4 regions of the Paenibacillus sp. FSL H3-0469 genome follow, and region 1 is predicted to be linked to each of the others. Evidence: riboswitches for the same ligand, from Rfam matches in the RefSeq annotation. Region 1 holds a riboswitch; each other region holds the start of a gene.
What was found. Region 1 has a riboswitch for cyclic di-GMP ahead of NSS83_RS23115 (transglutaminase-like domain-containing protein). Riboswitches for the same ligand answer to the same signal wherever they lie in the genome.
Positions count from the first base shown of each region.

Region 2: another riboswitch for cyclic di-GMP. It lies ahead of NSS83_RS25025 (PA14 domain-containing protein); the one in region 1 lies ahead of NSS83_RS23115 (transglutaminase-like domain-containing protein).
Region 3: another riboswitch for cyclic di-GMP. It lies ahead of NSS83_RS17805 (flagellar assembly protein A); the one in region 1 lies ahead of NSS83_RS23115 (transglutaminase-like domain-containing protein).
Region 4: another riboswitch for cyclic di-GMP. It lies ahead of NSS83_RS28705 (PA14 domain-containing protein); the one in region 1 lies ahead of NSS83_RS23115 (transglutaminase-like domain-containing protein).

Region 1 is NZ_CP150302.1:5,250,689-5,253,799, reverse strand. Features, by position in the region: rRNA gene NSS83_RS23120 (16S ribosomal RNA) at 1-811, opposite strand, end outside; gene NSS83_RS23115 (transglutaminase-like domain-containing protein) at 1,178-1,987, opposite strand; cyclic di-GMP riboswitch class I at 2,001-2,081, opposite strand; cyclic di-GMP riboswitch class I at 2,155-2,236, opposite strand; gene NSS83_RS23110 (class D sortase) at 2,363-3,016, opposite strand; gene NSS83_RS23105 (GtrA family protein) at 3,084-3,111, opposite strand, start outside.
Region 2 is NZ_CP150302.1:5,711,723-5,714,833, reverse strand. Features, by position in the region: gene NSS83_RS25025 (PA14 domain-containing protein) at 1-1,373, opposite strand, end outside; cyclic di-GMP riboswitch class I at 1,388-1,468, opposite strand; gene NSS83_RS25020 (sugar phosphate nucleotidyltransferase) at 1,607-2,980, opposite strand.
Region 3 is NZ_CP150302.1:4,068,379-4,071,489, forward strand. Features, by position in the region: gene NSS83_RS17795 (ABC transporter substrate-binding protein) at 1-261, opposite strand, end outside; gene NSS83_RS17800 (isochorismatase family cysteine hydrolase) at 287-970, opposite strand; cyclic di-GMP riboswitch class I at 1,476-1,568, shown strand; gene NSS83_RS17805 (flagellar assembly protein A) at 1,674-3,111, shown strand, end outside.
Region 4 is NZ_CP150302.1:6,577,038-6,580,148, forward strand. Features, by position in the region: gene NSS83_RS28700 (MFS transporter) at 1-1,076, shown strand, start outside; cyclic di-GMP riboswitch class I at 1,162-1,263, shown strand; gene NSS83_RS28705 (PA14 domain-containing protein) at 1,244-3,111, shown strand, end outside.

The DNA.
Region 1 (3,111 bases):
CCAGGGTATCTAATCCTGTTTGCTCCCCACGCTTTCGCGCCTCAGCGTCAGTTACAGCCCAGAAAGTCGCCTTCGCCACTGGTGTTCCTCCACATATCTACGCATTTCACCGCTACACGTGGAATTCCACTTTCCTCTTCTGTACTCAAGTCACCCAGTTTCCAGTGCGACCTCAGGTTGAGCCCAAGGTTTAAACACCAGACTTAAATAACCGCCTGCGCGCGCTTTACGCCCAATAATTCCGGACAACGCTTGCCCCCTACGTATTACCGCGGCTGCTGGCACGTAGTTAGCCGGGGCTTTCTTCTCAGGTACCGTCACTCCGGTAGCAGTTACTCTACCGGACGTTCTTCCCTGGCAACAGAGCTTTACGATCCGAAAACCTTCATCACTCACGCGGCGTTGCTCCGTCAGGCTTGCGCCCATTGCGGAAGATTCCCTACTGCTGCCTCCCGTAGGAGTCTGGGCCGTGTCTCAGTCCCAGTGTGGCCGTTCACCCTCTCAGGTCGGCTACGCATCGTCGCCTTGGTGGGCCGTTACCCCACCAACTAGCTAATGCGCCGCAGGCCCATCCCCAAGCAGCAGATTGCTCCGCCTTTCATTCTCTCCTCAGGAGAAGAAAGAAATTATCCGGTATTAGCTACCGTTTCCGGTAGTTATCCCAGGCTTGAGGGCAGGTTGCCTACGTGTTACTCACCCGTCCGCCGCTAAGTTTGAAAGGAAGCAAGCTTCCTCTCAAACTCCGCTCGACTTGCATGTATTAGGCACGCCGCCAGCGTTCGTCCTGAGCCAGGATCAAACTCTCCAAATTGGTATTTAGAAAGAGCGATTGCTCATTTTGAAACATCTGACGAGAATTTACATTCTCTAATTTGGATCTCACCGAAGTGATCTCCAGATACTCACTCGTTGTTCAGTTTTCAAAGATCAAGCTCGTTGTCAGCGCCGCTCACCACGCCACCAGCAACTCTTATAATATATCACGTTCATCCGAGCAATGCAAGCTTTATTTTTGAAATCACTTATTTAAGTAATCTCTCATTTCCTTTGCCGCTCAACAACGCTTATTTATAATAACCTATCCCTCTATTAAAAAGCAACCTTTATATAAATAAAAATAACCCGCTTAATTATTAAGCGGGTTATTCTCAGGTAATGCTATAGTTCACAGCTATCCTTAGTAGAATTTCGCTGCAGTATATTTGCTTGCTGATTTGACCAGTTCAGTTGATGCTGCGTTTTTACCCAGACCTGCATCGACTGTAGTATCAATCGTTACCCATTTGCCGTTCAGGAACACTTCATTCCAGGCATGGTATGAAGTTACATAGCTTGTATTCCCCATAACCAATTTGGTTGGAATACCTTCACTGCGGAGCATTGTAGCGAACAAGGATGCGTAATCGTAACAGATCCCTTTGTTGGTAGCAAGCGTGTTATCGTTGTTCGGAATATAATCTGTGCTTACGCTGTTAGCCAAAGAGTAATCATATTTCACGTTAGTTACGATGTAATTGTAGATAGCCTTAACTTTGTCTGCATCTGTAGTCAGACCCTTTGTAAGCTGGGCTGCCTTTTGAACGGATTTATCGGAAGAACTCCACTTTACATTCTGTACGGAGCTCAAATATACGGCATTCACATTGCTCATGGAGAGAGATACAGTCTCGGAAGATAGTACTTTGTACTTGTTGCCGGTAGTATTCTCAAGAACAGAGACCTTATAAGAGCCATTGCCTTGTTGCAGCGGGAACGTCTCGTTCGGTTTGGAAGTGTATAAGTTGTAAGTATAGCTGTTGTTGCCCTTGGTAATCATGAGCTTCATCTTCTTATCCTTAGGAACATCGTACGATACCCCGATAACCCCTTGATCAAGTTGTCCAACATTTAACCAGCTTGAATCTGCATTAGCGGCTTGAGCAGTGCCTGTCTGTACAGAAGTGACGATCACAAAAAGTGTAATCAACATTAAATAAAACTTCTTCATGGATAAAACCCCTTTCGGTAGCTGGCTGCCATTCTTACGGGAAGGCCCTTTAGCTTTGCGTCCCTACCTTTCGATAGGTTTGCCGTTATCGTATAAGCTTTATCTGTCCAATCTACTACCACATAATGACAGATTCTGAATTAAAACAAACAAAAAAAGCCTCTTCATTCGGTAGCTGGCTGCCATCCATGACGGGAAGGCCCTGTAGCTTTGCGTCCCTATCTTTCGATAGGTTTGCCGTTATCGTGTATTAGCTTCTGATAGTTCTATCTTACCATACCTCTATCTATTATCAAGACCCAAATTGCTAGATTCCACCACAAATATACTAAAATTTTATGTTTTTTCGACCTTTATCGCCTTGTCTTGATGGATTCAGGTCAGCTTCGCATGAATGATAAGTCTGTGGGTCGGGTTGACAAGCGGATCACAGGTAATAAGGGTCAGAATCTTATCATCATCCTTTCCCTTCAGTACCGAAATATCAGTAGGCTCTACAATAGATACATCATATACAACATATTTGTATTCCTGGCCGCTTGTAATAACAGTAATGGTATCCCCTTTACCGACCTCATCCAGTCTGTTGAACAGCCGCCCTGCCGTTCTTGACCGGTGTGCCGCAATCGCTGCATTGCCTACCGCGCCAATCGGAGCTGTCTCCTTCATATGCGCCGCAGCATGCTTCATATTAGTCTTGGTGGCGCCCTCCAGTACAGGCAGCTTCAGATCGATTTTGTCAATTTCAATAATGGCAGTGATCTTGCCTCCAACTTCAATCTCGGGCGCTGTAGTGGGCACCGGCTCTTCTGCACCAGACTCTTCCGCCAGCAGCTGGGTGACTTCCGCATAAGGCTTGCTCAGATCCTGGCTGGCAGGAGCGGTAGCCGAAGGAACGATTTCACTATAGGCCTGTTCGGCCTCTTCCAGCAGCTTCTGCTGCTGACGGTCCTCGTACCATTCGCTTCCTTTGGGGTAGAGCATAATCAGGACCCCGGCAAGTATAATCAAATAGGATAACTTCCGCATGACAATCGCCTCCGCAATATAGAATAAGTACTCCCGCCGCAGAATACGGGGAAGATATACTGTCTCTTTAGAATACCCATTTCCGGCTTCCAAAG
Region 2 (3,111 bases), 460 kb from region 1:
CCGGTCCAGCGGATCGAGAAGTAATCTACGCCGAGTGCGGCATTAGGAGTACTCTGACGCCAATTGAAGCTGATGACATCATCGTTACGGACCATAACCGGTGTTCCCGAGAGCGTCATGTTCTTGAAGTATTCTCCAAGCAAGCCATTCTGGGCAGGCTTACTCTCCGGATCACCGGAGGTTGGGACCGGCTTCGGCGCAACGGTTGGCGCCGGTGTTGCGGTTGGCGCCGGTGTCGGCGTTGCGGTTGGCGTCGGTGTCGGTGTCGGCGTCGGCGTTGCTGTAGGCGTCGGCGTTGCGGTTGGCTTAGGAGCCGCCGCCGGAGCAGACCAGGCCTTATATTGGTCACGGGTCAGTGTGTAGCTGTCATTCATAAAATTCTTGATCGTAGCTGTGCTGTTATTCTCGTAGAGCATCTTGCCCCAGTTCATCATAAACACGTAATTCTGCTGATTCAGCTTCAGCTTCGAGATGTTCGGCATTTCACCATTCTCGCCGATGCCGATCGGTTTGCCGCCAGCCAGACTGGTCAGATCATCATGATATTTATTGGAGTAGTCGTTATTATATATATCTGCTGCCAGCACATCCACTCTGTCCGCACCCGGATAAGTCCGCGGATAGGGATCGGAGTTTGCATTAGGCGCATTCGGGTTCCATACCCAGAGCAGATTATTTAACTGATGAACGTTCACGAACCGGTCATACATAATATTCCACAGGGATGTAAAATTATCTTTCTTCCCCCACCAGAACCAGCCGCCGTTCATTTCGTGGTAAGGTCTCCAGAGGATCGGAACCTTAGCATCCCGCAGGCTTTTCAGAGAGACAGCTACTTTATCCAAATCGGTGATCAGAGCATTATACTCTGGCGTTCCGGGGGTTACGTATTTGTTAAATTGCGCCTGGGTGATTGACTTCTGCACATTGGACCATTCGTACTTGGTGCCCGGCAGATTCTGGTGAAAGGTCATGGCGACAATGCCGCCCGCTCTGGACCAGTTCGTCGCACTCCAGACGATATTTTTGCGTTGTGCAGCTACTCCGCTCTCACTCTGCCCACCGATTGCTCCCAGCTCATAACCATGCAGTGCTGCGTATTGTCCGCTTGTTCCCTTCAGCTTGTTGCTCAGCTCATCCGGACTCTCGAAATAGTCATGCTGGCCTGTAATGATTCCATTTCCCGAGATACCATACAGATTATTCAGCAGCTTGACCGCCTCCGCTGAGGCGTTAGGGTTCACCGGCGCTCCTTCAGAGGAGGCAGCCTTGACGGTGGAAGGGGCGATTCCCAGTCCCACAGGTACAGCAGACAATACCACGGCCAGCGACAGCACAGCGCAGAGCAAACGAGACTTACGGTAAGTTTTCACAATATTCTCTTCCTTTCGGTAGCCAGGCTGCCACTCTTGCGAAGGCCCTATAGCTTTGCGTCCCTGTCTTTCGATCAGGTTTGCCTTTGTCGTTTTGGAAGGATCAATCCCTCTTACCGTAAATTATCGTCTTTATGCAATTTTTTTGTAGAGCAAACGCGAATTTTTCCGAATAAATAGTTCCGAGTACCTGTTTTGATTCTGTAACAAATGGTTAAATAGATAAGTTAGACCTACGAAATGAACTGATGTAGCGCTATATCCTCCCAGTCCAGAGTAATACGGATATTATCTTCCTCTACCAGCTCCGACCCCGTCTGCACCTCAATGAACTCCACATCGGTAAGAGCAAGAATGGCATGCTTGGTCCCTTCCGGTATCCGCACCACATCTCCCGCCTTCACCGTATGCATCTTCTCATTGATGACAATACTGGCTTCCCCGCTGACGAAGGTCCAGATTTCACTGCGTTTGTGATGCAGCTGATAGCTGATATTTTTACCCTCATTGATGAAAATCCGCTTGGTCAGCACCTCGTTGCCCTCATCATATTTCACATAATCTATCACCTTGTAATGACCCCAGCGGCGTTCCTCGTACATCGGTCTTTGTTCAAAAGACTTCAGCACTTCCTTGATCCGCGGACTCTCGGTCTTGTGCGTCACCAGAATACCGTCCGGGCTGGCGGCGATAATCAGATCCTTCGCCCCGATCACGGTAATCGGAATATCCAGCTCGTTAATGAGACAGGTGCCTTCGGAGTCTGCTGTTACGAAGCCTTTACCGACATGGTTGCTGCTCATTTCTTCGGTAAGGGTGTTCCAGGTACCCAGGTCCTTCCAGAATCCGGCGTACGGCTGCACGACGATGTTCTCCTCTTTCTCCACCACTTCATAATCGAAGCTGATGGACGACAGCAGCTTATACTGCTTCTGCAGCTCCTCGTAATTCAGCGGCAATCCTTTGCGCTGCAGGATATCCAGCAGGTAACCCAGACGGAAGGCGAACACCCCGCAGTTCCAGAGCGCGCCTTGGCTGATCAGCTCCTCGGCCTGCACACGGTCCGGCTTCTCCTGAAAGTGGCTGACCTGCAGATAACCATTCGCTCCCGCATCTGCGCCGGTTGGAATAATGTAGCCGTATTTCTCCGAAGCATGCTCGGGAACTACGCCCATCAACGCCAGGTTCGCCCCGCTCACCAGCATGGTGTTCTCCAGCTGCAGCACCGTTTCGAAAAAGGAGGATTCCACGTATGGGTCCACCGGCAGAATCGCCACGGTCTCGCTTGGAGACACCCCCGCGATGGAATACAAATAGGCCGCCGTCAGCGCAATGGCCGGGAAGGTATCCCGCCGCTCCGGCTCCACGATGATCGGCACCTCGCTGCCGAGCTGACTCTGGATCATCTCCACCTGGCTGCGTCCGGTCGCCAGATAAGAGGACCCGGCCATGCCGTTCTCCTCCAGCTGTCTCCATACCCGTTGTACCATTGATTCCGGTTCACCTGCCGGACTTGCCAGTACCTTCAGAAATTGCTTGGAGCGTGAATCATTGGACAACGGCCAGAGCCGCTTGCCGGAGCCGCCTGATAGAAGTACTAGTTTCATAGTGAACCCTCCGTATCGTATTGTTATTGGGTATTTCTTATTTCGGCTGTGTGTTAAAATCCCGCCTGTTATGAGGGTCGCTGCAAGGAATTTTGGGCTTACGGCCGCTGTTGTCTCCAGATGTTGTTGAT
Region 3 (3,111 bases), 1.2 Mb from region 1:
CGGGAAATCCGAGCCCCCCGGGCGGATCTCAACATCCAGCCCCGCTTCTTTATAGAAGCCTTTTTCCACTGCGGTATAAAATCCGGCAAACTGCGCCTGATGAATCCACTTCAGCCGGAGCACCACCTTTTTCAGCTCGCCTGAGCCTTCTGCTCCCTGTCCTTCGGCCTTTCCGGCATCCGTATTGTTACCGCAGGCGGTCAGGAGCAGCATTAGCGAGGTTAACAGCATCAGTGCTTTCGTTCTGGACTTGTTCCACATGGTAATTCCCCCGTTTATGAATGATTTAGTATTGCTCCAGTGCCTTAAGCACCGCTTGCGAATCACTTACACTGCCGAACACCCCGCCCTGCATTTGAACCATATTCAACGCCGCCAGGTGATTCGCTTCATCCGTCGCTCCCGTGCAATCCGCAAGGATCAGACACTCGTACCCCCGGTCATTGGCCTCCCGCATCGTGGTGTGTACACAGACATCGGTAGTAATACCAGTCAGAATCAGATGGGTAATTCCTTTATTCTTCAAGATTAGGTCCAGGTCGGTTGCATAAAAGCTGCCTTTGCCCGGCTTGTCTATAATGTACTCTCCGCGGGCAGGCGCCAGCTCCTCAATGATTTGCCAGCCGCGCTCCCCCCGCACGAGGATTCGCCCCGCCGGTCCTTCGGAGCCGATCTCGGCCCCGATCTGGCGGCTGCGCCAGCGTTTGTTCGCCGGCAGATCCGACAGATCCGGCTTATGCCCCTCGCGGGTATGAATCACGGTGAACCCTTCGATGTCCCGGATACGTGCCAGCAGCCGCTGAATGGGCTGAATCGCCCGCGCCGTTAATGAGAGATCATAACCCATTCTCTCGACGTAACCGCCCTTGCCGCAAAAATCCGTCTGCATGTCGATAATCATCAGCGCTGTCTTCGCCGGGTCCACTGCCCCGTCATAAGGCCAGATGTAAGGTGTTGCTGCAATCTGCATGGTTTATGCTCCTCTCCTGATGTCGCTATCTCTATTAATGTTAGTTTAGTTAACATTAACTCGCGTTTCTTTGGTATGAGTTAGATTATATTACAACGAATTTGTGATGTCTTCGGTTTTATTACGAAATAATACACTGAAAGTTTGTGTTTATTTACATAGTTAACACATATATGACATAATCATTCGCAATACTGCTTATTAAAAAGGAACAGTCCGGGTTTTACCAAGCCCAGGGTGTTCCAACAGCTGAATACCCGCATTTCTTCTCATCTCCCTCTTCCATAAGCTGTAAGCGCTGGGAAACCAGTTTTTTTGTCGAAATAGAGCTGCATATTTCGAGTTTTTTGATAAATAGGCATAATATAGTTGAAAAATAGCTCTTTAAGTACTAGAATTAAGCTTGTTTGCAGAAGTTAATGACGCATAAGAACTATTTATGATTCTTTTTGTCGATTGCAGTCGATCACAATTCATCGCCTCTACAGGATGTATATCATTGATCTATTTCTAAAGGCAAACTTCCCGAAAGGGCAGGACGCAAAGCTATGGGCCTAAGAACGCCAGAATCCGCGTTTACGGTTGCCAGGCTGCCAATAGAGACCACTTAAGCCAGCTGTTCAGGAGGAAGACTTCCGGGCTTGATGATGTTCTTTTTCTGTACGAATTGCCATTGATCATACGAAAAAGTGAGGTTACAACCATGCCGCAGCAGGATATCGAACCAAGCCGATATGAATTCGTAGAGTCCCTGATGCTTGAACGTAAAGGTCTCCTGGATTCATTCTCTGTGGAGGGCCGGACTTCTGACGGGACAACTGGAGATAAGAATGGAATTATCCTCGTGCAGGACAACCAGATATTCATTACTCCCCCGCTCCCCGGAGGCGCTCCCGCCCGCATTTCTGCGATCCACCCTGTTGTCCTGAAGATCAACTGGAAGACCGTTACAGAGCCAACCGAGGTGACCAAGTCAGATTATATTACCTGGGAGATCTGCGAGAAGCCGCAGTATGAAATTACCGTATCGCCTGACAAGCTCAAGGTCCACTTCACTTTATACCGTGCAGAGAAGTACGCCTGGAATCTGGTTAACTGTCCCGCCGCCTTCGAGGCGGTCGTCCGTGCCCAGCCCAACCCGGCGGTGCTGCTGTCCACGCTCACCATAGAACAGATTATTTCTTCACTGGACAACCGTTTCATTCTGCGCAGCCTGAACATTCCCGCCCTGTACGCGGAGCTGGAGAATCCTACATATCTTCCCGTATGCATCGCAGAAGGAAGAGCTCCGCTGCCCGGCAAGGAAGCCCGGCTGGAATTCCTGCTGCCGGAGCATACACTGGAGGGGAACAGAATGCTTGGGGGACAGGAATCCCCCGCTCAGAAGCCTGCGGAACCCTTGGAGTATCTCCGTTTCCCGGGAGCTCCCTTTACCTTTGCAGGTGAGGTCTTCGCCCGCAAACTGCCGCCGGAGGAAGGCATTCCCGGCCTCGACACAGACGGAAGGGTTCTGCCCCCTCCCCCGCCGCAGGATATCTACTTTGCTGCCGGCAATCATGCCAAGCTCCTTCCCTGCGGTAATATCGTAGCCAACCACACAGGCAGACCCCGCATCTGCGGAGGAAGCGGCAGCATCCGGATCTGCGACTTCCCTCCGCTCTGTCTGCTGACCAGAGAGATGACAGAGCCTGCGGGCGACGTTATGTTCGCAGGCGACATTATTGTACCGGGAGATCTGGAAGGATCTGTACGGATCGAAGCCCTGGGGAATGTGTACGTCTATGGCGATATCCGCCAATCTACGATTATAGCCACCGGCAGTATTTATGTTAGCGGCCAGGTTACCGGCAGCGGCCTGTACGCCGGATATGCCGGGGTACAGCAGCATCGTCTGCACAGCCTCGCAGGACTGCTGCGTATAGAAGTGGACGGACTGCGTGAGGCGGCACGCCAGCTGGCCAAGAACGTAGAGTCCCGGCAGCAATCGGTGAATTACGGTCTGGTGGTCATGCTGCTGCTGGAGGATAAATACAACCACCTCGATAGCCTGATCCGCGATCTTGAGGCTACCCTGAGCCGTATGAACGGAGAGTTCGGCTCCGGCACAGACCCGCTCCGGCATATGCTTGAGGTGTTCACCC
Region 4 (3,111 bases), 1.3 Mb from region 1:
CCGTGGCCCAGCAGCTTGCCGTGGGTCTCAGCTTTTGGCTGGGCGGCAAGTGGGTGAAAGAACATAACAAAATGAATGCCCTGCGGCTGGGAATTGCCGTATCGGGCTTTTTTTATTTGCTGGTGCTGTGGCTTCGCGAAGAAGCAGTGCATTATATTTGGCCGCTGGGTGGGGTCCTCGGGCTATCCATCGGGCTGTATTGGCTGGCATTTAACATTGTTTTCTTCGAGATTACGGACGCTGCGAACCGCGATTTCTATAACGGGTGGATGGGTCTGCTGGGTTCCCTGACGGGAATAGCCGGCCCCTGGGTGTCCGGCTGGATGATCTCCCGCTGGCAAGGCGGACAAGGCTACCGTATGGTATTCATATTGTCTTTATGTATCTATGGGGTGGCTGCTGTGCTAAGTTTCTGGCTGCGCAAACGGCCGCGCGGCGAAGCCTATCTCTGGCTGGAGCCCTGGCGCGAGCTTACCCGCAGGCGCAGTCCTTGGCGGCCAGTTGCGGCGGCGCTAGTGTTCCAGGGTATCCGGGAAGGCGTATTCTCCTTCCTGATCGGTCTGCTCGTCTACATTGCTGCACAGGAGGAGAGCAAGCTGGGACAGTTCGCCCTGCTGACCTCCGCCGTCTCCCTGATCAGCTATTATGCGGCCGGCAGATGGTTCAAGCCCCGTGCCCGGCTCGGCGGTATGCTGGCAGGCAGTCTGCTGCTCATCGCCTTCCTTCTTCCGCTGCTGTGGAAGGTGAATTTTACCACCCTCCTGATCATGGGAATCGGGACCTCACTCTGCCTGCCGCTCTACATGCTGCCGATGCTGTCCACCAGCTTCGACCTTATGGGAGTGTCCGAGGAGAGCGCCGGCAAACGCGTGGAATTGGTAGTGCTAAGAGAGCTTAGCCTGATGAGCGGCCGCCTCCTTGGTCTGCTGATCTTCATCGCCGTGCTGTCACTGGACCAATCTCCGCAGACCATTACGCTGCTTATGCTGCTGCTAGGTGCGGCGCCGCTGGGGAGCTGGGTGGTGGTGCGGAAGATGCTGGGTTTAAATGTTCACAGAAATAACAATATTATATGATTCAAATATAGGGTATTATTGCCAAGGTAAGTACAGATTGTATTTGAAGTGAATTCAAAATGATTTCGCATGAATTTAACCATTAGAACTAAAAAGGCAAACCTGTACGAAAGTCAGGGACGCAAAGCCACGGGCCTTACCACAGGGCGGGAGATACCCATCTGTGAATGGTAGCCGGGCCGCTCTTTCCGGTGGTTTTTTTGCGCCCTTTTTTAATTGAAGTGTTAAATGAGCGGAGGTCTTTTATGACAAATAGGAAAAGCTTTATATGTAAGGTACTGTGTTTTATCATTTTGGCTCAAATTCTTGCACCTTTTGTAGAATTCTCAGGGATGAAAATTTCCGCACAGGACAGTATTCTCAGGATCCGGTTTCAGCCCGAAGAAGCCCCTGTACAGGACGGAGAGCTTGCAGATTCTGGAGCCGTTTTTAGCGTCAAAAACCAATACTCCTACGGCTGGAACATGGATCATACCGATGCAACAGTCTCAAGAGATACATACGATGACTCCGGCATAAGTAGCCTTACACGAATCCATCCGGATGGAAAATGGGAAATTGCACTAGACAATGGTACTTATGAAGTCTCGGTAACCGTAGGTGACTCTGTATATAGCAGCAACAACTCCCTTTCTGTTGAGAATATCAAAGTGATGGACGGACTCACTCTTGAAGCAGGGCAGCATAGAACAGTCAAGAAGAAGGTTGCTGTCGAAGATGGAAGACTCACGTTAAGTCAAATCAATGCTGCTGGAATGGAGACGGCTCTCAATAGCATAGAACTTTCATTGGTTAATACATACACTCCCGCCTTGATACCGCCTCAAATAAGTATGCCCTTTGAACCCAATAAGGTTGTTGGTGACAAAGTTCTTCTATCGGGAAGCATGACCAACATACACAACGCTCCGCCTTTTATTAGGGTGAACGGCCTGCAGGTAGAAATCTCCCGCCATATCCGCGAACAAATAGAATCTATTGAACAACAAATACAGCAGGTTAGCCAACATGCAGTGGCAATAGGAAATTCGGATATTGAAGCTATTCAAAGCTCTATCCGCTCCAGCGGCAAGAAGCCTGCAATTATTGCAGTCGGACAATTGAATTTAGAATCAAGCGTGACGTTCGGAAGCGCAGAACAGCCTGTCATTGTAATCGTCGACGGCATGAATACGAACCGGAAGCTGAATGTAACGGTGTACGGGTCGCTAATCCTCCGTGGAGGATTAAATGCCAATACGGAGTTGGATGTTAATGTTATCAACCCTGTACCAGATGAGAATCTAGGTAATCTATGGGTACAGGGGACGGTGCATTTAAATAATAATTCCAATGTACAAGTAGATAATGAATTGTTTGCAGGTTCTTTGGTCTATAACAATGGTTCGCTCGATCTATCCGCGGAACGGATAGTAGTACAAGGCAATATGAATATCAATACTATGGTAACTATGAATGTAGACGAAGAAATGTCTATTGGAGAAGTGGTTTCCAATAATTCAAGGGCAGAACTAAATGTAGCGCAGGGAGATCTGTTTGTCCGGGACAACGTCAGTGTGAATAATCATCTTAATATCACCACAGGCGGATTATTTGCAGTAGGCGGAAATGTCATCTCGAACCAAAGACCTATAATACATACGGGGAATGAGCAAGCTGGACGTACATTGTTGAAGTATGTTCTGTCGGGCCTTAAGGCCGAGTATTACAGCGGCAATGATTTTACGGGCAAGAAGGCCGTGAAGGTGGATGAATCTATTTCTTTGGCTGGCCCACCTGTTCTGGGTGTGCCGGGGATAGCAGACCAGCATTTCTCAGTAAGATGGACAGGGCAAATTCAACCTAACTATACAGATCAATATACCTTCTCCGCCAGAACGTCAGGTGGAGTCAGACTCTGGGTGAATGATCAGCTCCTGGTGGATGCCTGGACAACGAAGCAGCATGTGGAGCAAGGCACCATCCAGCTTGAAGCGGGGAAAAAATATGACCTGAAGATGGAATACGCTAATGATATGGGGAATCCTCAGGCCAG